4 regions of the Bacillus sp. FSL H8-0534 genome follow, and region 2 is predicted to be linked to each of the others. Evidence: riboswitches for the same ligand, from Rfam matches in the RefSeq annotation. Region 2 holds a riboswitch; each other region holds the start of a gene.
The links. Region 2 has a riboswitch for thiamine pyrophosphate ahead of MHH71_RS13820 (MTH1187 family thiamine-binding protein). Riboswitches for the same ligand answer to the same signal wherever they lie in the genome.
Positions count from the first base shown of each region.

Region 1: another riboswitch for thiamine pyrophosphate. It lies ahead of thiC (phosphomethylpyrimidine synthase ThiC); the one in region 2 lies ahead of MHH71_RS13820 (MTH1187 family thiamine-binding protein).
Region 3: another riboswitch for thiamine pyrophosphate. It lies ahead of thiT (energy-coupled thiamine transporter ThiT); the one in region 2 lies ahead of MHH71_RS13820 (MTH1187 family thiamine-binding protein).
Region 4: another riboswitch for thiamine pyrophosphate. It lies ahead of tenA (thiaminase II); the one in region 2 lies ahead of MHH71_RS13820 (MTH1187 family thiamine-binding protein).

Region 1 covers NZ_JBBOUC010000001.1:3,443,678-3,449,084, forward strand. The annotation lists gene MHH71_RS17555 (lactate permease LctP family transporter) at 1-1,365, shown strand, start outside; gene MHH71_RS17560 (hypothetical protein) at 1,481-1,663, opposite strand; TPP riboswitch at 2,090-2,205, shown strand; gene thiC (phosphomethylpyrimidine synthase ThiC) at 2,472-4,232, shown strand; gene MHH71_RS17570 (arsenic transporter) at 4,384-5,407, opposite strand, start outside.
Region 2 covers NZ_JBBOUC010000001.1:2,690,459-2,695,865, reverse strand. The annotation lists gene MHH71_RS13830 (anaerobic C4-dicarboxylate transporter family protein) at 1-829, opposite strand, end outside; gene MHH71_RS13825 (hypothetical protein) at 1,107-1,244, opposite strand; TPP riboswitch at 1,420-1,521, shown strand; gene MHH71_RS13820 (MTH1187 family thiamine-binding protein) at 1,626-1,946, shown strand; gene MHH71_RS13815 (ABC transporter permease) at 1,918-2,694, shown strand; gene MHH71_RS13810 (ABC transporter substrate-binding protein) at 2,691-3,689, shown strand; gene MHH71_RS13805 (ABC transporter ATP-binding protein) at 3,686-4,435, shown strand; gene MHH71_RS13800 (ABC-F family ATP-binding cassette domain-containing protein) at 4,934-5,407, shown strand, end outside.
Region 3 covers NZ_JBBOUC010000001.1:3,847,269-3,852,675, reverse strand. The annotation lists gene MHH71_RS19510 (FeoB-associated Cys-rich membrane protein) at 375-542, opposite strand; gene feoB (ferrous iron transport protein B) at 559-2,547, opposite strand; gene MHH71_RS19500 (FeoA family protein) at 2,544-2,771, opposite strand; TPP riboswitch at 3,132-3,233, shown strand; gene thiT (energy-coupled thiamine transporter ThiT) at 3,328-3,996, shown strand; gene MHH71_RS19490 (sensor histidine kinase) at 4,155-5,407, opposite strand, start outside.
Region 4 covers NZ_JBBOUC010000001.1:460,354-465,760, forward strand. The annotation lists gene MHH71_RS02590 (lipoprotein BA_5634 family protein) at 1-216, shown strand, start outside; gene MHH71_RS02595 (esterase/lipase family protein) at 467-1,708, shown strand; gene MHH71_RS02600 (homoserine dehydrogenase) at 1,896-2,921, shown strand; gene MHH71_RS02605 (MBL fold metallo-hydrolase) at 3,091-3,813, shown strand; TPP riboswitch at 3,994-4,100, shown strand; gene tenA (thiaminase II) at 4,279-4,968, shown strand; gene MHH71_RS02615 (alpha/beta hydrolase) at 5,297-5,407, shown strand, end outside.

The sequences.
Region 1 (5,407 bases), 750 kb from region 2:
TTTGATGTGATTCGTGCATCGGTACTATCGATTACGAATGACCATCGTTTACTCGTTATTTTAATTGGCTTTTCATTTGGCGCATTTTTGGAAGGAGCAGCAGGATTCGGTGCACCGGTAGCAATTACAGCAGCGCTTCTTGCTGGTCTTGGTTTAAATCCGTTATATGCAGCAGGACTTTGCTTAATTGCAAATACAGCACCGGTAGCGTTCGGAGCGATGGGAATTCCAATTACAGTTGCGGGGCAAGTAACGGGTATTGATCCCCACAAAATTGGACAAATGGCTGGACACCAATTGCCGTTTTTATCATTGTTTGTTCCATTCTTTATCGTATTTTTAATGGATGGCTTCAAAGGTATAAAACAAACATGGCCTGCATTACTTGTAGCAGGTAGTTCCTTTGCAATTACGCAATTTATTACAGCAACGTTTTTAGGACCAGAACTTCCAGATATTACATCAGCACTTGTCAGCTTAGTATGTTTAGCATTATTCCTAAAAGTATGGCAGCCGAAAGAAATCTATCAATCTAATCAAGCAAATGCTGAAGCGGCAGCAACAACGACGGCTGCATCCATGCCGAAATTAACAGTAGGAAAAGTTGTAAAGGCTTGGTCACCATTTATTATTTTGACAGTGATGGTTGTTATTTGGAGTCAAAGTTTCTTTAAAGCATTATTTGCTCCAGGTGGGACGTTAGAAAGTCTTGTCTTTAAGTTTCAAATTCCAGGTCTGCACAATTTAGTCATGAAGGCAGAGCCAATTGTAAATAAACCAACGCCTTATGAGGCAGTATTCAAACTTGATATTTTATCAGCAACTGGAACAGCAATTTTAATCGCTTGTATCATTTCTATCATTATTTTAAAAATGAGTGCAAAACAAGCTATAGAAACATTTGCAGAAACGTTACAAGAATTAAAAATGCCAATTCTATCTATCGGTTTAGTATTAGGATTCGCATTCATCGCAAACTATTCTGGTTTATCCTCAACACTCGCGTTAGCATTAGCAGGAACAGGTGGATTATTCCCATTCTTCTCACCATTCCTTGGCTGGCTCGGTGTATTCTTAACAGGATCAGATACATCGGCAAACGCGCTATTCTCCAATTTGCAAGCTATTACAGCACAGCAAGTTGGTGTGAAAGAAGTATTGCTTGTTGCTGCAAATACAACAGGTGGTGTAACGGGTAAAATGATTTCTCCGCAATCGATTGCGATCGCGTGTGCAGCAGTAGGTCTCGCTGGAAAAGAATCTGACTTATTCCGCTTCACAGTAAAACATAGTATATTCTTTGTAGTTATTGTTGGTATTATGACATATGTACAAGCTTATTATTTAACGTGGATGATACCTTAAGTAGATAGCCACCAACTTAACACAAACAAGCCAGGTGCTGAAAGTACCTGGCTTGTTTATGCCTAAAATGATACATACACTTAACCCGATGGTTACGCACGGCATGAAAGACTATTCATCCTCGAATAAATACCCTTCCAAGTTTATTGATCCCTCTATAAATAAGTATGCTGATGAAAAGAATAAAAATTGCAAAGAATTCTTCGCCTGCGTCCTCATCTTTCCAGTGAACTTCAAACAGCCAACCGATTCCGTAATTTGCAGTAATCCAGATAGAAAATAATGTCCAAAAATGCATCCAACTTCCCCAAAACAGAGCAGAAAAGAAGGCTATAATTGACGAGCCTCCAAACCAGAGGACAAAAATGATACATATTGCGAAAAACGTAAATCGGAAGATAGATCCCAAACAACCCATTATAATTTCACTCCTGATCTAAACTTTACTTTACATATGTGAATAAATAATATGACTAACTTTTTAGGTGTTCTGATTTTAGCTGAACATGGGTAAGTTTTGACCCCCACCTCAAAATTCAGTGGAAACAAAGAAGTTAGGTGGGAGATGAACTGCCTGTAAAAGCCCGATTGGTCGGGTTAATAATCAGTGGTTCAATAGGGAGTATCGACTAGCAGATAAAAAACGACATGTAAAAATTGTACTTCATGCCTTTGCATTTTTCTGATTATCGTGTATGATGGGAAAGTATTGAAAATTAAATCAGTGATAAACTAGGGGTGCCCAAGAGAAGCGTGGGCTGAGAGAGAAGTGCGAGAACTTCTTAACCCTCTGGACCTGATCTGGCTCGTACCAGCGTAGGGAAGTTAACGGCTTTACATAACTATGTCTTTATGAGCCAGGTCCTTGTTTTACTATGGACCTGGCTCTTTTTATTTTGGCATGCGCTGGTCACTAGTTCTTGTCCTTTTCACAAGTAAAGCGAAAGCGGCTCGGTCAGAATGGGAGGGGATGGAGCTTCAGCTGAAGAGGCGAAGCCACCGATCATTCTAGCTGCTGAAGCGGGAATCGAATTGCCCAGAAGGTGGCCCGAGATTCTGAGCAAGTTCGATTTGCCTGAAATGATAAAGGGGAGGAAACACAAATTATGAAGCAATCTGTTTCAGCTGAGCAAATTGAATTGAAGTCGAGTTTACCAGGAAGTCAGAAAGTCTATGTGGATGGCCCGCGTGAAGGTATGAAAGTACCAATGCGTGAGATTGAGCAAAGTGATACAAACGGTGTACCAAATCCGCCGATTCGCGTGTATGATACAAGTGGTCCGTACACAGACCCTGAGTACAAAGTAGAGCTGGAAAAAGGAATTCCAACACCTCGCCGTGCTTGGAGTGTTGACCGTGGAGATGTAGAAGAGTATGAAGGACGTGAAATTAAACCGGAAGATGATGGCGTGAAGGCTGCTTCTCAGCATACACCTGTGTTCCCGCAGATGGATCGTAAACCACTTCGTGCAAAAAAGGGCGCAAATGTAACGCAAATGCACTATGCACGTAACGGTATCATTACATCTGAGATGGAATATGTTGCGATTCGTGAAGGTGTAGAGCCTGAGTTTGTTCGTAAAGAAATCGCAGAAGGACGTGCGATTTTACCAGCAAACATTAACCACCCAGAAGCAGAACCGATGATTATCGGACGCAATTTCCACGTGAAAGTAAATGCGAATATCGGTAACTCTGCAGTTTCTTCTTCTATCGCGGAAGAAGTAGAGAAGATGACATGGGCAACGCGCTGGGGTGCAGATACAATTATGGACCTATCAACAGGGAAAAATATTCATACGACTCGTGAATGGATTATTCGTAATGCTCCTGTACCAGTTGGAACAGTGCCGATTTATCAAGCGCTAGAAAAAGTAAATGGTATTGCTGAAGATTTAACTTGGGAAGTATACCGTGACACGTTAATTGAACAAGCGGAGCAAGGTGTGGATTACTTTACAATTCATGCAGGTGTACTACTTCGTTACATTCCAATTACAGCAAAACGTACGACAGGAATTGTTTCGCGCGGTGGTTCTATTATGGCGCAGTGGTGTTTATTCCATCATAAAGAAAACTTCTTATACACTCACTTTGAAGAAATTTGTGAAATTATGAAACAATATGATGTTTCCTTCTCTCTTGGAGATGGATTACGTCCAGGTTCGATTGCAGATGCGAATGATGAAGCGCAATTCTCTGAGCTTGAAACGCTTGGTGAGTTAACAAAAATTGCTTGGAAGCATGATGTTCAAGTTATGATTGAAGGACCAGGGCATGTACCAATGCATTTAATTAAAGAAAATATGGATAAAGAACTTGATATTTGCCAAGGCGCACCATTTTATACACTTGGACCTTTAACAACGGATATTGCACCGGGGTATGATCATATTACATCGGCGATTGGTGCAGCGATGATTGGCTGGTTTGGTACAGCAATGCTTTGTTATGTAACACCGAAAGAGCATTTAGGCTTACCGAACAAAGATGACGTTCGTGAAGGGGTTATTACGTATAAAATTGCGGCGCATGCGGCTGATCTTGCGAAAGGACACAAAACAGCGCAGCAACGTGATGATGCTCTTTCAAAAGCGCGTTTTGAATTCCGCTGGCGCGATCAATTTAACTTATCGTTAGATCCTGAACGGGCAATGGATTTCCACGATGAAACATTACCAGCAGAAGGAGCAAAAACAGCTCATTTCTGTTCCATGTGTGGTCCGAAGTTCTGTAGTATGAGAATTTCACATGACATTCGTGAATATGCAAAAGAAAATGATTTAGAAACAACAGAAGCAATTGAAAAAGGCATGAAAGAGAAATCAGAAGAATTTAAAGAAGCTGGTAGTCACTTATATCAATAATTGGATTTGAGATGGGGGTACGAATGCCCACAAATAGTGGGGGATATGTACGGCTTCCGAACACCTTTTAACTTGATTGATCACGTGTATCTAATTTAAATATAGAAGAAGCCTCCTTTGCTAAGACGGTAGCAAAGGAGGCTATTGTTTTTTAGAGGGAGAAGAAAAGTTGTACCCAGTAGAATAAGAGGAATAATGTTACGATTGTTGAGAGTGGGATGACGATAAGGGATACGCTTAAATAATCTTTCCACTTCACTTTAATTTTATTTTGTTTTAGGATGTACATCCAAATGAGGGAAGCAAGTGTACCGATTGGTAATAATAACGATCCCATGTCACTACCGATAATATTTGCAAGATAAATTGTTTTTAGAGTGACTGGATCGAGTCCCATCTCGGTTAATGTAATGGTACCAATCATTAATGCGGGGTGATTATTAAAGACGTTGGAGAGAAGTGAAACCAATCCACCCATTGTAAAGCTTGCGTATAGTAGATGCTGGTTAACAATCGGTTCGAGCCACTTTACAAGAAACGTTGTTAATCCTGCATTGTGAAGCCCGTAAATAATAACATACATGGAGAATGCGAAGATCAAAATGTGCCACGGTGTCTTTTTTAAGATATCGACAGGGTTTGTACGTAAATAGTACCATCTCCATACAAGGAGAACGAGTGAACCGAGTACAGCTACAATTTCAATTGGTATGGATAGGAAGGAAGCGACGAAGAGAAGACAGCGCATAAGGAATACGAAAAGTAATACCTTTAACATAAATTTTGTCCGTTTTTGTTTTGTATCAACGGAATTTTTTCCTTTTAGAGGATGGAAATTTTTTGTGAAGAAGATTTCTTCAATATCATAAGAAGAAACTGGTAATTTTTTAGGTAGTTTTCTCTTTAAAACAGTGTACATGAGCCATGACATAAATAGTAGTCCTAGTGTTGCAGGTACGAACATCATTGCAGTGTGCATATAAAGTGTCATGTGTACGATATTTAATGCGATTAAGTTTACGATATTACTTACACCAATTGGTGCACTTGAAGCAGTAGCAATTAAAGCACCACTTAGTAAATACGGAATTTGTTGGTGTGGTTTTAATTGAAGGTTTTTGAGAAGTAAAATTAAAATTGGAGTTGTAATTAAGATGCTGCCATCGTTGTTAAAT
Region 2 (5,407 bases):
TAAGAGCAGCAATTGTTAACATTACCATTTCAATTGTGTTTGGCATTGAAAGCCGAACTAATTTTCCGTCTATCATCCATCCTGGACGAAGTGCTTCGAATGAACCAAGAAGAACAACAAAAATAGTTGCAAATAAGAAGAGAACAACAGATAATTTGGCGCCCTTTGCACCGATAAATTCTTTCTTTTCTTCAAGTTTAGGAATCATTCCTTCTTTTAATCGTTTCAAGTATTCAGGGTCTTCATTTAACTCTTTACCCATTTTGCTGGCAACGAAAGCAGCTAGCATACAAGCGATGAAAGTAGAAGGAATACTTACTTTTAAAATATCTAACAATGTAATTTTATAATCAGCTAGCATTGCTAACAGGGCCACAGTTGCAGCAGAGATTGGACTTGCTGTAATTGCTTGTTGCGAAGCGATTACGGCAATTGACATCGGGCGTTCAGGTCTAATTCCTGATTCACGTGATACCTCTGCAATAACGGGAAGTACGGAATAGGCAACATGTCCAGTTCCAGCGCACAATGTAAATAAATATGTCACAATAGGTGCGAAAAATGTAATGCGCTTCGGGTTTTTACGAAGTGCTTTTTCTGCAAGATGAACAAGGTAATCCATTCCACCTGCAGCTTGTAAGGCACCTGCAGCTGTAATGACTGCTAAAATCATCAGCATAACGTCAATAGGAGGAGCTGTAGGTTGTAAATGGAATACGAATACAAGTATTGCCATACCAACGCCACCCATTACCCCTAGTCCAACTCCACCAAGGCGTGCACCGATAAAAATGCAGAGTAATAAGGTAAGAAATTGTAGCCAAAACATGATAAACTACCTCCAAAATTTATATGGTAAGATATTTTTGAATAATTTAATTTGAATGATAATTATTAAATTATTCAAATAAAGACCTGTTAAATCAACCTTTTTATTATATAACACATAAAATGTAACATTCACTATATTTTGTGACATTATTTTGGAAAAACAATTACTTTAATTTAATATATAAATAAGAAATAATGGACGTATAGTGAATGTGTTGCAAAGAAAAAAGCAGAAACGAATTCATCTGTTTCTGCTTTTTTCTTATGAAATAGACTTATTTTAGAGATTCTTTAATTTGTGTGAAAATATTAATAGCAAAAATGATAATAGCAAGAACAACAAGAATACTTCCACCAGCAACAAAAGGTATAGCTGCATGGTAGCCATAAATCTCAAGAGCAAGTGCAATCATTATAATCGGTAGTCCGATATGTAAGAGCCAAAAATGCCATTTACCAAGTTTTGAGGCACCAGCTTCTTTGAAAATATAGTATAAAATATATGAACAATAGATTATGAGCGGTATCATATTATGAAAAAATGTAGATTTGTTTGTTTGAAAAAATAAATCATGCTACAATGAAAACGAATTAAGACCGGGGAGCCAATTGGCTGAGAGGATGTAAGTAAGCATCGACCCTCAACCTGATCTGGATAATGCCAGCGTAGGGAGTTACTTAAAGTGATGTAAGCAGATGTTATTGTATAATAACTTGCATACAAGGCTTTCCTACGTATTTTGTAGGAAAGCCTTTTCTTTTTACAGAACATATTTTGCAAGGGGGATTTTCGGATGTCACAACAAGTTACAATTTCATTTTCAGTCGTACCACAAGCAAAAACGAAAGATGTGTATGCCGTTGTTGATAAAGCAATTGAAGTCGTACAACAATCGGGTGTTCGTTATGAAGTAGGTGCGATGGAAACAACACTAGAAGGAGAATTAGACGTGCTTCTTGATGTCATTAAGCGTGCACAACAAGCTTGTGTTGATGCTGGAGCAGAAGAGGTTATTACTTCTATTAAAATTCATTATCGTCCAAGTACAGGTGTAACGATTGATGAGAAAGTTTGGAAGTACCGTGATGAATATGAAAAACCAGAAACGATCTAACATAACAATTACAATGATTTGGCTAATCCTTCTCATTTCTATATGGGAAGGATCTGTTTCATTATTTCGAATTGAACCGTGGATTTTACCCAAGCCTTCTACTATTGTACAGGAACTCATTGGAATGAAAGATTTATTGTTGCCAAATACAATGCAAACACTACAAGAAGTTATCATCGGATTATTCTTTGCGATTTTACTTGGAACGAGTATTGCAATTATTATGGATGTGATTCCGTTATTTCGTGTGTTAATTAATCCGTTACTCGTTATTTCACAAACCATTCCGATTGTCGTACTAGCCCCTCTATTTATTATTTGGTTTGGATATGGAATGCTCCCAAAGGTGATGGTCGTTATTCTTGTTTGTTTCTTTCCAATTGCTCTTAGTATTTTAGAAGGTTTTCAAACAGTAGATAAAAACATGCTCAAGTTGCTGCAAACAATGCGTGCGACAAAATGGCAAATCTATCAGAAGGTAAAATTCCCTGCCGTGCTTCCATATTTTTTCTCTGGATTAAAAATTGCGGTTACATATAGCGTGATGGGAGCAATTATCGGGGAGTGGCTTGGTGCGAGCGAGGGATTAGGTGTTATGCTTACTCGTGCAACAAAATCCTTTTTAACAGCTCGTGTATTTGGTATTGCAGCAATTATTGTCATGGTGACATTGCTCTTGTATTTTATCGTAGAATTTATGGCAAGACTAACAGCACCATGGATATACAGAAAGGACGACAGAAAATGAAAAAAGGCTTAAAAGTGATGCTAGCTGCAATACTTGCAGCTGGTGTTGTTGGCTGTAATGCGGCGAAGAAAGAAGAGAGCGCAGATAAAGAAAAGAAAGTAAAAGTTGTTTTAGACTGGTTCCCGAATACAAACCATACTGGTTTATATGTAGCAAAGACGAAAGACTACTATAAAAAACAAGGTTTAGACGTAGAAATCATTCAGCCGGGTGATAACGTATCGGCAGAGCAAATGATTGCATCAGGAAAAGCTGATTTCGGTGTAAGTTATCAAGAAAACGTAACATCAGCTCGTGTTGAAGGAATACCGGTTGTTTCAATTGGAGCAATTATTCAACATAATACATCTGCATTTGCATCACTGAAAAAAGATAATATTACCTCTCCGAAAGGGTTTGAAGGTAAGCGCTACGGCGGTTGGGGTGCACCAGCAGAAGAAGCGACGTTAAAAACAATTATGGATAAGCATCAAGCTGATTTTAGTAAAGTAGAAAAGGTTGTTCTTGGACAAACAGATTTCTTTAAATCAATTGGCCGCGATGCAGACTTTGAATGGATTTATTATGGCTGGGATGGCATTGAAGCAAAACGACAAGGAAAAGAATTAAATACGATCATGGTAAAAGATTTAGATCCAGCGTTAGATTTCTATAGTCCTGTCATTATTACAAGTGAAAAGCATACAAAGCAAGATAAAGATTTTGTGAAAAAATTCATGAACGCAACGGCAGAAGGATATAACTTTGCAATTAAAGAGCCAAAAGAAGCGGCTGATATTTTAATTAAAAATGTACCGGACATTAATAAAGAGTTAGTACAAGAGAGCCAAAAATGGTTAAGTACGAAGTATCAAGACGATGCGAAAGCGTGGGGAGTACAGAAGGAAGAAGTTTGGACGAATTATATGAATTTCTTACACGATAACAAAGTTATTAAAAAGAAAATTGATGTAAAAGATGCCTTTACAAACGAGTTCCTTCCAAGTGAAAAATGAACGGATTACAAATAAAAGATGTTGTGAAAGCATTTGATGGGAAAAATGTACTAGAAAAGATTAGTGCTTCTATACAAGAAGGTGAGTTTGTCTCGTTTGTAGGCCCAAGTGGTTGCGGAAAAAGTACGTTATTAAATCTGATTGCGAGTGTTGAAGAGGCAACTAGTGGTGAGGTAATCTATAACGATACCCTTGTTCAAAAACAGGATAGTGTAAGTTATATGCCGCAACAAGATTTGTTGCTCCCGTGGCGTTCAGCACTACAAAATATTGTTCTTCCATTAGAAATTGATGGGAAGCCAAAGAAAGAGAGACTTACAGAAGGAATGGAAGCCTTGCAACAATTTGGTCTAGCTGAATACGCAAATCATTATCCAGATGCATTATCCGGTGGTATGCGTCAGCGTATTAGTTTCCTTCGTACCTATTTATGCGAAAAGCCGATTATGCTGCTTGATGAACCCTTTGGTAAGTTAGATGCATTTACAAAAATGGAAGTGCATCGTTGGCTTTTAGATTCATGGCATCAAGAGAAGCAAACAATCGTGATGGTAACCCATGACTTAGATGAAGCGATTCTATTATCTGATCGTGTATTCATTATGTCACAAAGGCCAGCTACGATTGTAGGTGAAGTAAAGGTTAACTTACCACGTCCTCGAACGATGGAAATGTTAACATCTCTTGAGTTAAAAGAAGATAAGGCCGAGATTTTAGGGATATTGTCTCCTTATATGCGGAAGTAATGAAAGTTTCTTAACAGTTTTTGTGACTGTTAAGAAGCTTTTTGTTTTAGAGGGAGGAACAATGGGTTAAATGATTGAACAAAGAGTGGATTTACTCATTTTAGATTTTACAAGTCTGTATGCAATGGAGAAAATGTCCAAAGAAATTTTTAAAGAAAAAGAGGAACCAAAAGATTCATAACGAATAAAATATAAGAGCATGGTGCATGCTTATTATAAGACAATAATGATTTATAAAGGAGTGAAAGGATAAGATGACTTTATCAACTGTTCTTCAAATGGTTTTAGCTTGATATGGGAGAAGTCTGCCCATTTTTAAAGTTTAAGCCAAATTGAAGACAGCAGGTAAAGAACCTTAATCCTTTTTTACGATAGTAATGTGTAATGGGTAAGGTGTGTTCACCTTACCCATTTTTCATATATACAATTAAATAAGATCTTTATTTTGCAGTTCTCCCTATTTGGCTTGTTAGTTATAAAGAAAAGGAGAGAACAAAAATGAGCGTATTAACAGTAGAAAATCTTACACATACGTATGGAGATAAAACCATTTTATATAATGCTTGTTTTCGATTATTACAAGGTGAACATGCGGGGCTTGTCGGAAGTAATGGTGCAGGAAAGTCAACATTGCTTCGGCTTTTAATAGGAGAAGTTTTGCCTGATGGGGGAATGATTGAATGGTTTCCGCATGTAAAGGCGGGGTTTTTAGAGCAGCATATTGATTTACAAGAAGGAACAACAATTGAGGAATATTTACAAAGTGCATTTTCTCATTTGTATGCGATTGAACGTGAAATGATAGTCATTGCTGAAAAGATGGCAAAGGAAACAGACTTAGATAAGTTATTAGTACACTATGGGGAATTACAAAATATACTAGAGGGTTCAGATTTTTATCAAGTTCATACGAAAATAGAAGAAGTAGCAGCTGGTTTAGGATTGTTAGACTTAGGGATGAAAAAAGATGTT
Region 3 (5,407 bases), 1.2 Mb from region 2:
AGGGCGTTATTCTTATAAAATGAAATCAGAAGTCGAGGTTAAAACCAAAAACACTTTTGCTTCTCTAAATTTTAAAAACAATACATTTGTATTTACTATTATATAAAAAGGAGACAGGAAAAATGAAAAAATTAGTAGGAATCGGGTTAGACGCATCACAACTTGTGAAAATTAAATAGCAAATCATAAAGTGAAACTTTAGTCAGTGGGGGTTTTCTCCATCCCCCACTGATTATTAGCCCTCACCAATCGGGCTTTTACGGACAGTTCATCTCCCACCTAACTTCTTTGCTTTCGCTGAATTTTGAGGTGGGAGTGTTACTGTCCGTTAATGCGGGATAAAAAAAGCTTTGCGAAATCCGCAAAGCTTTTTTCTACTTATTAACGACTTGCTCCATATCAGGACTACAACTATTTGACTGACATGATTTATTTAAGGAACATGCTGCGCATTTCCCTTTTTTACTTCTCTTCACGAAATTGAATAATGTATATCCTGCATAACCAAAAATGATAGCTCCAATTACAATATTGACCATCATTATGATACATCTCCTTCTAGAATCCGAGTAAGGATCCGACTTGGTATATAACGAATGTTAATACATAAGCCACTATAAGTGGATAAACAACAGAGAAAATTGTCCACTTGACAGATCCTGTTTCACGACGAATAACAGCTACTGTCGCCAAACATGGAACATATAATAAAATGAAGAACATAAACGCATATGCTGATAATGCAGTATAGTGCGCTCCCATTACATTTCCTAATACATCTTCTTTCACCGCATAAATAATGGCCATTGTAGAAACAACAACTTCTTTTGCTAAAAATCCTGTTAATAATGATGCCGCTGCTTGCCACGTTCCAAAACCGAGCGGTGCTAAAATTGGTGCCACGAACCCACCAATCATTGCTAAGAAACTATCCCCCATATCTACGCCAAATCCAGATGGACCAGCATAGTTAAGTAACCAGATAACAACAGATCCCCCAAAGATAAATGTACCAGCTTTACGTACGAAACCTTTTCCTTTTTCCCACGTACTAAGCCACAATGTTTTTGCTTGTGGTACACGATAAGGCGGAAGCTCAATAACGAAAATAGATTTTTCTTCTTTTAAAACAGTAAGAGACATTACTTTTGTAACGAGTAAAGCAAGTACAATACCTGCAATGTATAAAGAGAACACAACAGTCGCTTGACTATTCGGGAAAAAGACTCCCGCAAATAATGCATATACAGGTAAACGCGCTGAACAAGACATAAATGGTGTTACTAAAACGGTAAGTAATCTTTCTTTTTCCTGCTCAATCGTTCTCGCTGCCATAATCCCAGGAACGTTACAACCAAAACCGATAATCATAGGAATAAATGCTTTTCCGTTTAAACCAAAGAATTCCATAATACGGTCCATTACAACTGCAATGCGGGCCATATACCCTGAGTCTTCTAATAACGAAATAAAGAAGAACAATGCAAAAATTTGTGGAACGAATACTAATACCGCACCAACGCCGGCAATAATCCCCTCTGTAACGAGCGCTTGAATAAACTCAGAGGCACCAATGTTTGTTAAACCTGCCGTTACCCAATCCGTAAACTGCCCACCAAGAAATTCATCAAGCATATCTGATAAAGGCGTACCGATCCACGTAAACGTAACCTGAAAAATAAAAAACATAACTGCTAAAAAGATTGGAAGTCCTAAAATTTTATGTGTAATTAACTTATCAATTTTTTCTGAAAAGGGAATCTTTCCTTCCTTTTCATGCTGAATGACATTTGTTTTTAACTTTTCAATATACGCTGCACGTGTCCGGTAAATATGCTGTTCTAGCGTACTATCAAGTTTCGCTTCTAATTTAGAACGAATTGCTACAAGCTTTTCATAAACAGGCAATCTTTTAACTTCTTGTTCTACTACTTCGTTATTACTTAAAAATTGAAGTGTAAGCCATCTAGGATGCTCATAATTTGCTTGAGTTAAAAGATCCATGATTTCTTCAATACCTGCATCTACTTCTTTACCATAAGAAAGAATGAAAGACTTTTTCTCTTTCTTCTCGTTCTCATGAAGAGTAGCCAGTAATTCTTCACAACCTTTACCACTTCTCGCAACAACAGGAACGACCGTTACTCCTAATACTTCTGACAATCTGTTCGCATTAATAACAATTCCGCGTTGCTTCGCAACATCAATCATATTTAAACCGATAGAAACTGGTTTACCAAACTCTAGTAGTTGCAATGTTAAATGCATATTGCGCTCAAATTGAGAAGAGTCAACAATATTTAGCATATGATGAAATTCTTCTGTTAGTAGAAACTTTGTAACGACACCTTCATCACGAGAAACAGGATTTAAATCATATATACCTGGTAAATCAATTAATGTCCCTTGCTTCCCCTTTAACTTACCAACCTTCTTTTCTACTGTTACTCCGCTCCAGTTTCCTACATATTCATACGAACCCGTCAGCGCATTAAATAATGATGTTTTCCCTGTATTCGGGTTCCCTAGCAATGCAACCTTATTCACGCTAATTCCACCTTTATCATTTTCGCGTCACAATGACGAATACTAATTAATTGTCCACGGCACTCTAATGTACACGGCCCTTTAAACATCGCTTTTTGTTTCATACGAAGTTCACTTCCTTCTGAAAGACCAAAAGCAGCTAATCTCCGCTTTAATAATTTATCTAACGTTTGTAAATTTTTAACTAATACTTTTTCACCTATTTTAATATCAACTAAGCTCATAATCTTCCCCCTCGAAAGAGAATGATAATTATTTTCAAGAAAATTATATCACATTCTATGAATCAAGTACTATATATTTTTTCTTCCTATTTATTAACATTTCGGGAGAATTATATATATCCATGTTGATTTGCTGGCATATAAGTCGCTGCTATGAAAACAAAAGGAGATCTCCACTCGTTTTCTCCTTTTGCTTTCACTTGGCGTGGAGCAGGAAGAGGGTCTGACCGCTTCTATCCATGGCCGAATCCTCTCTTCCACCTAGAAAGAAGGTTTTTATGCCGTTTCAATTTGTATTTATATATTCATTTGCCATTCTCATCCATTTCAATTACAATAAACCTAACAAATAAAGAATCTCGTTATCACAGGGGGAGCTTTGCTGCTGAGAGGGAACACTTCGTTCCGACCCTTAGAACCTGTTAGTTAATGCTAACGTAGGAATTGTGCAAACGTTGAACTTGAAATACCTCATTCTTTTTCTACTTACGTATTTCATATCTCCCTATGATAAGTATTCTTTTTTGTGCAACTTGGATTTAGGGGGATTAACAACATGCGTAACACCAATTTACAAGCGATGATTGAATCTGCAATCCTTGCAGCCTTCGCCTTGATCATCGACATTTTACCACTATCAATTAAACTTCCAACAGGCGGTTCTGTTTCATTTGCAATGATTCCTATTTTTATTATCGCTTACCGCTGGGGCTTTAAAACTGCTTTCTTAGGAGGACTCATTTGGGGTCTACTACAAATTGTAGTCGGCGATGTTTACATTTTAACGCCAGTTCAAGCGTTTATTGAGTACTTCGTTGCATTTGCTTTTATCGGTTTTGCTGGTTTATTCTATCGTCCAATTCAAAAGGCACTTGCGAACAACCAACATACATCTAACGTACAATCCGACATTGGTAGCCGCAAAGATAAACCTTCATCAAAAAGCGGGCAAGGGAAAAAGGCGCTTTTTTATATTATCCTTGCTACATTTGTTGGTAGCTTTGCCCGTTATTTCTGTCACTTTATTGCTGGTGTTATCTTCTTTGGGAAGTACGCACCACCAGGACAGTCAGCTGTTCTTTATTCATTGATCGTGAATGGTAGTACAATGCTCGGTTCATTTGCATTATGCACAGTATTACTACTACTCCTGTTTTCAACTTCACCACGCTTATTTAAAAGTATTGGTGCGCATAATATAAATTTTAAAAATAAGAGTGCCTAAATGGCAGTCTTATTTTTTATCATTTTAACCGAGAAGATCCCCTCCTCTAAACGAAGTGAAGGTGGGGGTCTTACTGCCCGTTAATACGGGATAAAAACCAAAAGGCCTTTCTCTACTGAGAAAGACCTTTTTCATTCTGTGTATTTAGACAAATCCTACTACACTTTTTTATTTAAATAGAAGTAAAACAACACACCATCTGCTGTATTATTTACACCATACTCTACGCCATGAAGTTCCAAAATATTTTTGGAAATAGCAAGTCCGAGTCCCGTTCCACCGTTTGAACGTTGACGAGCTGTATCTATACGGTAAAAACGGTCCCATATTTTATCTAATTGTTCTTCTTCAATATGAGTGCCTTTATTTTCTATACAAATCTTTATTTGATTTAGCTCATCTATTGTAGAAATAATAATATCCTCTTTTTCAGGTGTATAACGGATTGCATTCGTAATGAAATTGACAATTACTTGCTCAATGCGATGTTGATTTGCAACAACTTGAGCTGGAGATATGTGTTTGTGAATATGAAGTTGTTTCTTCTCTATTTCTAATGATAGTTGTCCACATATATGCTCAATGACCTCATCAATATGAAAAGTATCCATCTGCATTTTATACGTGCCAGATTCAAATTTAGCTAACTCCAGCATGTCCAAAATTAACATATCCATCTTATCCACTTCTTTTTCCATTGCCTGAAAATAATATTCTTTCTTATGTTCGGCTACCCCATCTTTTAGAATCGAAATACAGCTTTTCATAATACTTAGTGGTGTTTTCAATTCATGTGAGACACCTGAAATAAATTCTTTTCTCGTATTTTCTAGCTTTCTTTCTTTTTCAATATCTTGTTCTAATTGTTCAATATGTGTGTGCAATGTATTTGATAATATATTAATGTTGTTAGATAAATCGCCAATCTCATCTTTTGAAGTAATTGGGATTCTTTCCGAAAAATCTAAATGTGCAATTTTTTTCGTTGTATCATTAATTCGTAATAGCGGTTTTGCAATTTGTTTTGAGTAATAAAAAGATGCCAACAAGGTAAGTACTAGCACAAATGCAATAATATATACATAATAATCCTTTACCATTTGCACTGCTTCATCTACGGGCTGCAAGGACGCCATCGCGAATATATATGTTAAAGAGCCATCCTTTTCCTTTATCGGTTTGATTAATAATTTATATTTTATATCATTTTTTTCATAGTCATTTATTCTTAAGGCATCATTGTTATCTTTATTTTCATTTAACAGTAAGTCCGCTTGAAATTCTTTTATACTCTCCAAGAACAAAGTGTTTTTATAAAGTGGATTCACTATCCCTTTACTATCAGGTAGTTGCACTTTTGTAACAGTTCCCCCAAAACCAGTACTAGGAACTTGAGCAGCACTTTTCTTTT
Region 4 (5,407 bases), 2.2 Mb from region 2:
TATCTTATCGTTGCAAGAAATGACGTATATAAAGAAATACAAGCGAATAAAACAAAATTACAACTTATTCACTTGAAAAAATCATTAGGCTACGAAAAGCCTAAAATGTCAACAGACAATACATTAGTGAATGAATATTTAAAGATGAAAAGACAAGTCAAAGATTTTCATAAATTAATATCGGTCAAATTTGTTACTTTTGAGGATGAGGGTTAAAAAGAAAAGGAAATTGTCAACAAAACTTTATCAACTATGTAATATTCCATAATTAATAGACAATTCAGATAAGATAGTTTACAGTATCTTTAAGTTAATAATTGTGATAGAGAATTGGAGATCCACACTATATAGCCATTGCTAATTGCGTTGGTATATCTTTGTGGATCTTTTTTTCTATTACATAGAGAAAGGAGCGAAATGAAAACGCTTTATTGGGGAGGTATAGAATAAGAAAAGGGGATGTAAAATGAAAAGATTACTTTTGGGATTTTTAATTTTATGTTTTATCGCTTCGAGTGTAATTATTCCAGTACCAACACATGCGGAAGAAGGAAAGAAAAATAACAATCCTATTATTTTGGTACATGGCTTTACAGGGTGGGGAAGAGATGAATTATTGGGCGTAAAGTATTGGGGGGGTGTACATGATATTCAAGAGAATTTAAAGAGAGATGGATACAGTGTACATACCGCTGCTGTTGGACCGTTATCAAGTAACTGGGATCGTGCTTGTGAGTTATATGCTGAAATTAATGGGGGAACAGTAGATTATGGAGCGGCTCATGCTGAGAAACATGGACATGATCGATATGGGAGAACATATACAGGGTTTATCCGAAATTGGAGTGAGACAAATAAGGTTCATTTAGTAGGACATAGTATGGGTGGTCAAACGATACGTACACTTGTTCAAATATTAAAAGAAGGAAATCAAGAAGAGAGGGATTATGCAAAACAGCATGTAGATGTGAAGGTGTCTCCGTTGTTCCAGGGCGGAAAATCATATGTTCATAGTGTAACGACATTGGCAACACCTCACAACGGGACAACCCTTGCAGATGGAAGTTTACTTCTACCAGCTGTAAAGCAATTACTCGTCGCAACTGCTGGAATCGGAGAAAATAACAATCTATCACTATACGACTTTAAATTGGATCAATGGGGAATTAAAAAGAAAGCTGGGGAGTCATTTTATCAATATTCAAACCGTGTCTTAAATAGTTCCATTTTGAAGGATACGAAAGATATAAGTCAATGGGATTTAAGTACAGATGGAGCGAAGGAATTAAATGACTGGGTAAAAGCGCAACCAGATGTATATTATTTCTCTTACAGCGGACATGCAACACAAGCCGCACCTATAACGGGAATCCATTTTCCGCACATTACAATGAATAAGACACTAATGGGAAATGCAATTTTCTTAGGGGCATATGCAAGATACGAACAGAATCGTCCATTCATCGATTCATCTTGGTGGCAAAATGATGGTGTAGTGAATACAAGTTCAATGGTGGGACCATCAACTGATACGATTATAAATAATAATGACACACCAGAGCTTGGAAAATGGAACCATATTGAGACAAAACAAAACTGGGATCACCTTGATATGGTTGGACTAAGTGTTTCGGACTCATTAGGGTTTTCTGATATTAATGCTTTTTACCGAACAATTGCTGAAAAGTTATCCAATTTACCAAAATAAAGTAAAACTGTAATCATTGGGGGTCTTACTGTCCACGAATAGCGTGGGGGACTGAATTCCTATTTATATCGAAATATAAATAGGAATTCAGATTATTCTGAGGGAGTTTTTACTTCGTGAATTGTATTTTACTTTCGAAGTATAATGGAGTTAACATTAAAATAGCATGATAGTCCGAGGTGATGATATGAGAGTTAACGTGGTGATATCTGGATATGGAACTGTTGGAAAAGAGTTTGTAAGATTGGTATTTGAGAAAGCTTCATATATAAAAGAGATGTACGGCATCGAACTTGTTTTTACTGGAATTATTGGGAGTACAGTCAATCTTTATAATGACAAAGGTTTACATATTAAAGAATTATTAACTTATGGTACTGGTTCTCATGTATTAGAGAAGTATACCAAACACTATCCACTTGATAAAAGTGAAAAGTTTCCTTTTGGTACTGTATTAATTGAATCGACACCAACTAATCTTCAAACTGGTGAACCAGGAAGAACATACATTGAAACAGCGATTGAAAACCATATGGATGTAGTAGCTATTTCGAAAGGAGCACTTGTTAACGCATGGAAAGAAATAAAAGAAAAAGCAAAACTCGCAAACGTACGTATCTATTATAGCGGCGCAACTGCTGCTGCACTCCCTACATTAGATATTGGACAATTCAGTTTAGCAGGATGTCAAATTGAAAGTATAGAAGGTATTTTAAATGGAACAACAAATTATATTCTTACAAAAATGTATGAAGAAGATGTAACATTCCAGGAAGCATTGCATCAAGCACAGCACAAAGGGATAGCTGAAACAAACCCCTCATTAGATATAAGTGGAATGGATAGTGCTTGTAAACTTTTATTATTGGCAAATAGTTTGCTGCAAGCAGAATGTTCATTGAATTGTATATCTATAAAAGGTATAGAGGATGTTACAAAACAAGATATAGAGAAAGCAAAAGAACAAGGTAAATCTCTAAAACTAATTGCAACAGCATATAAAGATCATTCAGGAAATCTTAAACTTGAAGTATGCCCGCGTGAAATAGAGAAAGGGCATCCATTGGCTCATGTAAATGGAACAGAAAAAGGAATCACTTTTCATACTGATACGATGGGGAAAGTTACTTCAACCGGAGGAGCTTCAAGCCCAAGAGGAGCAGCGGCAGCGGCTTTGAAAGATTTAATTAATTTGTATCGAAAAGATGTATGATGAAAAAATATAGTCTTCAATTAAAATGAAAAAGATAATAATCAACTTGACAAATAAATATTTTTATGTTATAATTAAAATTTTAACATTTGACATCAAACCCTTAGGGTGATACATTTTAGTAAGAGAAATAACTTCACTAATTTATGTATCGAGGGGGACGTGTAGTATGAAAATAGAAAACGGTCTAGCGGTTTTGAAATTGAAAATTCAAGGATTTGAATTAAATCCAACATTACTTTGGGATGAAAAAGAAGCTCTATTAGTCGATACTGGTATGCCAGGTCAATTAGAAGGGATTCGCGATGCAATGATTGGTATTGGTGTGCCTTTTGAACAATTACAAGCAGTTATTTTAACTCATCAAGATATAGACCATATTGGAAGTCTTCCTGAAATACAGCAGAAGGCAGATCATTCTATTGAAGTGTACGCCCATGGATTAGACAAACCTTATATTGAAGGACAGTTACCCCTTATTAAAGGAGATCCAAATAAAATGAGTGAAGAAAAATGGGCGGCACTTCCAGATGTTGTGCAAGCTTTATATAAAAATCCTCCAACAGCAAAAGTAAATCAAACCTTAGAAGATGGACAAAGACTTCCATTTCTCGGAGGCATTGAAGTGATTCATACACCAGGACATACTCCGGGGCATATTAGTTTATATAGTGAAAAGTATAAGACATTAATTGCAGGTGACGCGATGGTATGTGTTGAAGGAAAACTAAAAGGGCCAGTTCCACATACGACACCAGATATGGAAACAGCTACAGAATCACTTAGAAGATTTTTAGAGTTTGATATTGAGAGGATAATTTGTTATCACGGTGGTGTTTGTGATTTGAATGCGAAGGAGCAGATTGAAACATTAGTAAGAAAAGAAAAGTAATGTTGTTATGCAAACTCGTATTTTATCCAGTATAAATTGCCCATAAAAGCCCGACTGGTAAGGGATGATGAAGAATACCCCATTTTATAAAGTTTTACTTTATGAAGTTCGAACGTTCAAATTATATTTGATAGTTATATGGATTATGTTATGATAAGTATCAAAGTTAAATAGTTTATTTCTATCCACTAGGGGGGCCTTTTATAGGCTGAGATCAAAGGATATTTTTGAAACTCTTAGGACCTGATCTGGGTAATACCAGCGTAGGGAAGTGGAAGTGACAGAAGATGATATTTTTAAAATATTGATGATGTCCAGTCCGCTTTCTTTACGTGTGTGTAAAGAAAGCTTTTTTATTTTTGTGCACCTATTTGAAGTAAATCTCTGTAGTCTAGTCGTTAACGAGCGATTGGTTAAGAAATCTGTTTCATTTTTATTATTAAAATGTTTATTGGAGGGTCTTTCATGTCATTTTCACAGTTAGTACGTAAAGAAGTTAATCCAATTTGGGAAGCAAGTTTTAATCATCCATTTGTAACAAAACTAGGAGACGGCATATTAGATTTAGCTAGTTTCCGCTATTACGTTTTGCAAGATTCATATTATTTAAGTCATTTTGCAAGAATCCAATCGTTAGGAGCAGCAAAAGCTATTGAATTAGAAACGACAGCCCGTATGGCGCACCATGCACAAAATACATATCAAGCGGAATTATCACTGCATGAGAATTTCGCTAAAAAACTAGGAATTACGAAAGAAGAAAAAGAATCGTTCATTCCTGCACCGACGGCTTATGCGTATACATCACATATGTATCGCGCTGCATATGATGGGCATATCGGGGATGTTATCGCAGTAATTTTGCCTTGCTATTGGCTTTATTATGAAATTGGTGAGCGACTCAAGGAATGTCAACCTGAAGAACCAATTTACCAAGAATGGATTTCCGCATATGGCTCTGATTGGTTCCGTACTTTAGTAGAAGAGCAAATTGCTAGATTAGATGCCATTGCTGAAACAGTAACAGAAGCTGATCGTAAGCGAATGAAACAGCATTTTGTAATTAGCAGTCAATATGAGTATTCATTTTGGGAGATGGCTTACACATTAGAAAAGTGGCCAGTGGAAGAACAAGTAGAAGATGTAAGTTTATAATGAAAAGATATGTCTCTCATCAAGCATGCGAGAGTATAGAAAATGACTAACTTAGTTTAGTCATTTTTTTTTACAAAATAATAATATCTATATTCTATGTTTTAGGAAAATTAATTTTAGTGATTAATTGATTACATATTATAAAAAAATTACACAATAAAAAAGAGGGAGAAGATGGTTTTTATTGAATTTTGTTTATAATTCCTTTTTAACTTGTTAGAGGGTAATCGTAAAGAAGATTATTAATCTTTTTGACACTTTTTATTCCACTTACAATAATTGGGGTGTTCTATTAAAAAAATTTAATTTTGGAAAGGGATCAATAAATATGAAAACAAGAAAACGAATAGGAAATAATTTTTTACTCGTTAGTGCAATTTGTGTGATAAGTATTCCTTCTGTTTCATATGCGGAGGAAGTAATTTCACCTAAAAATTTC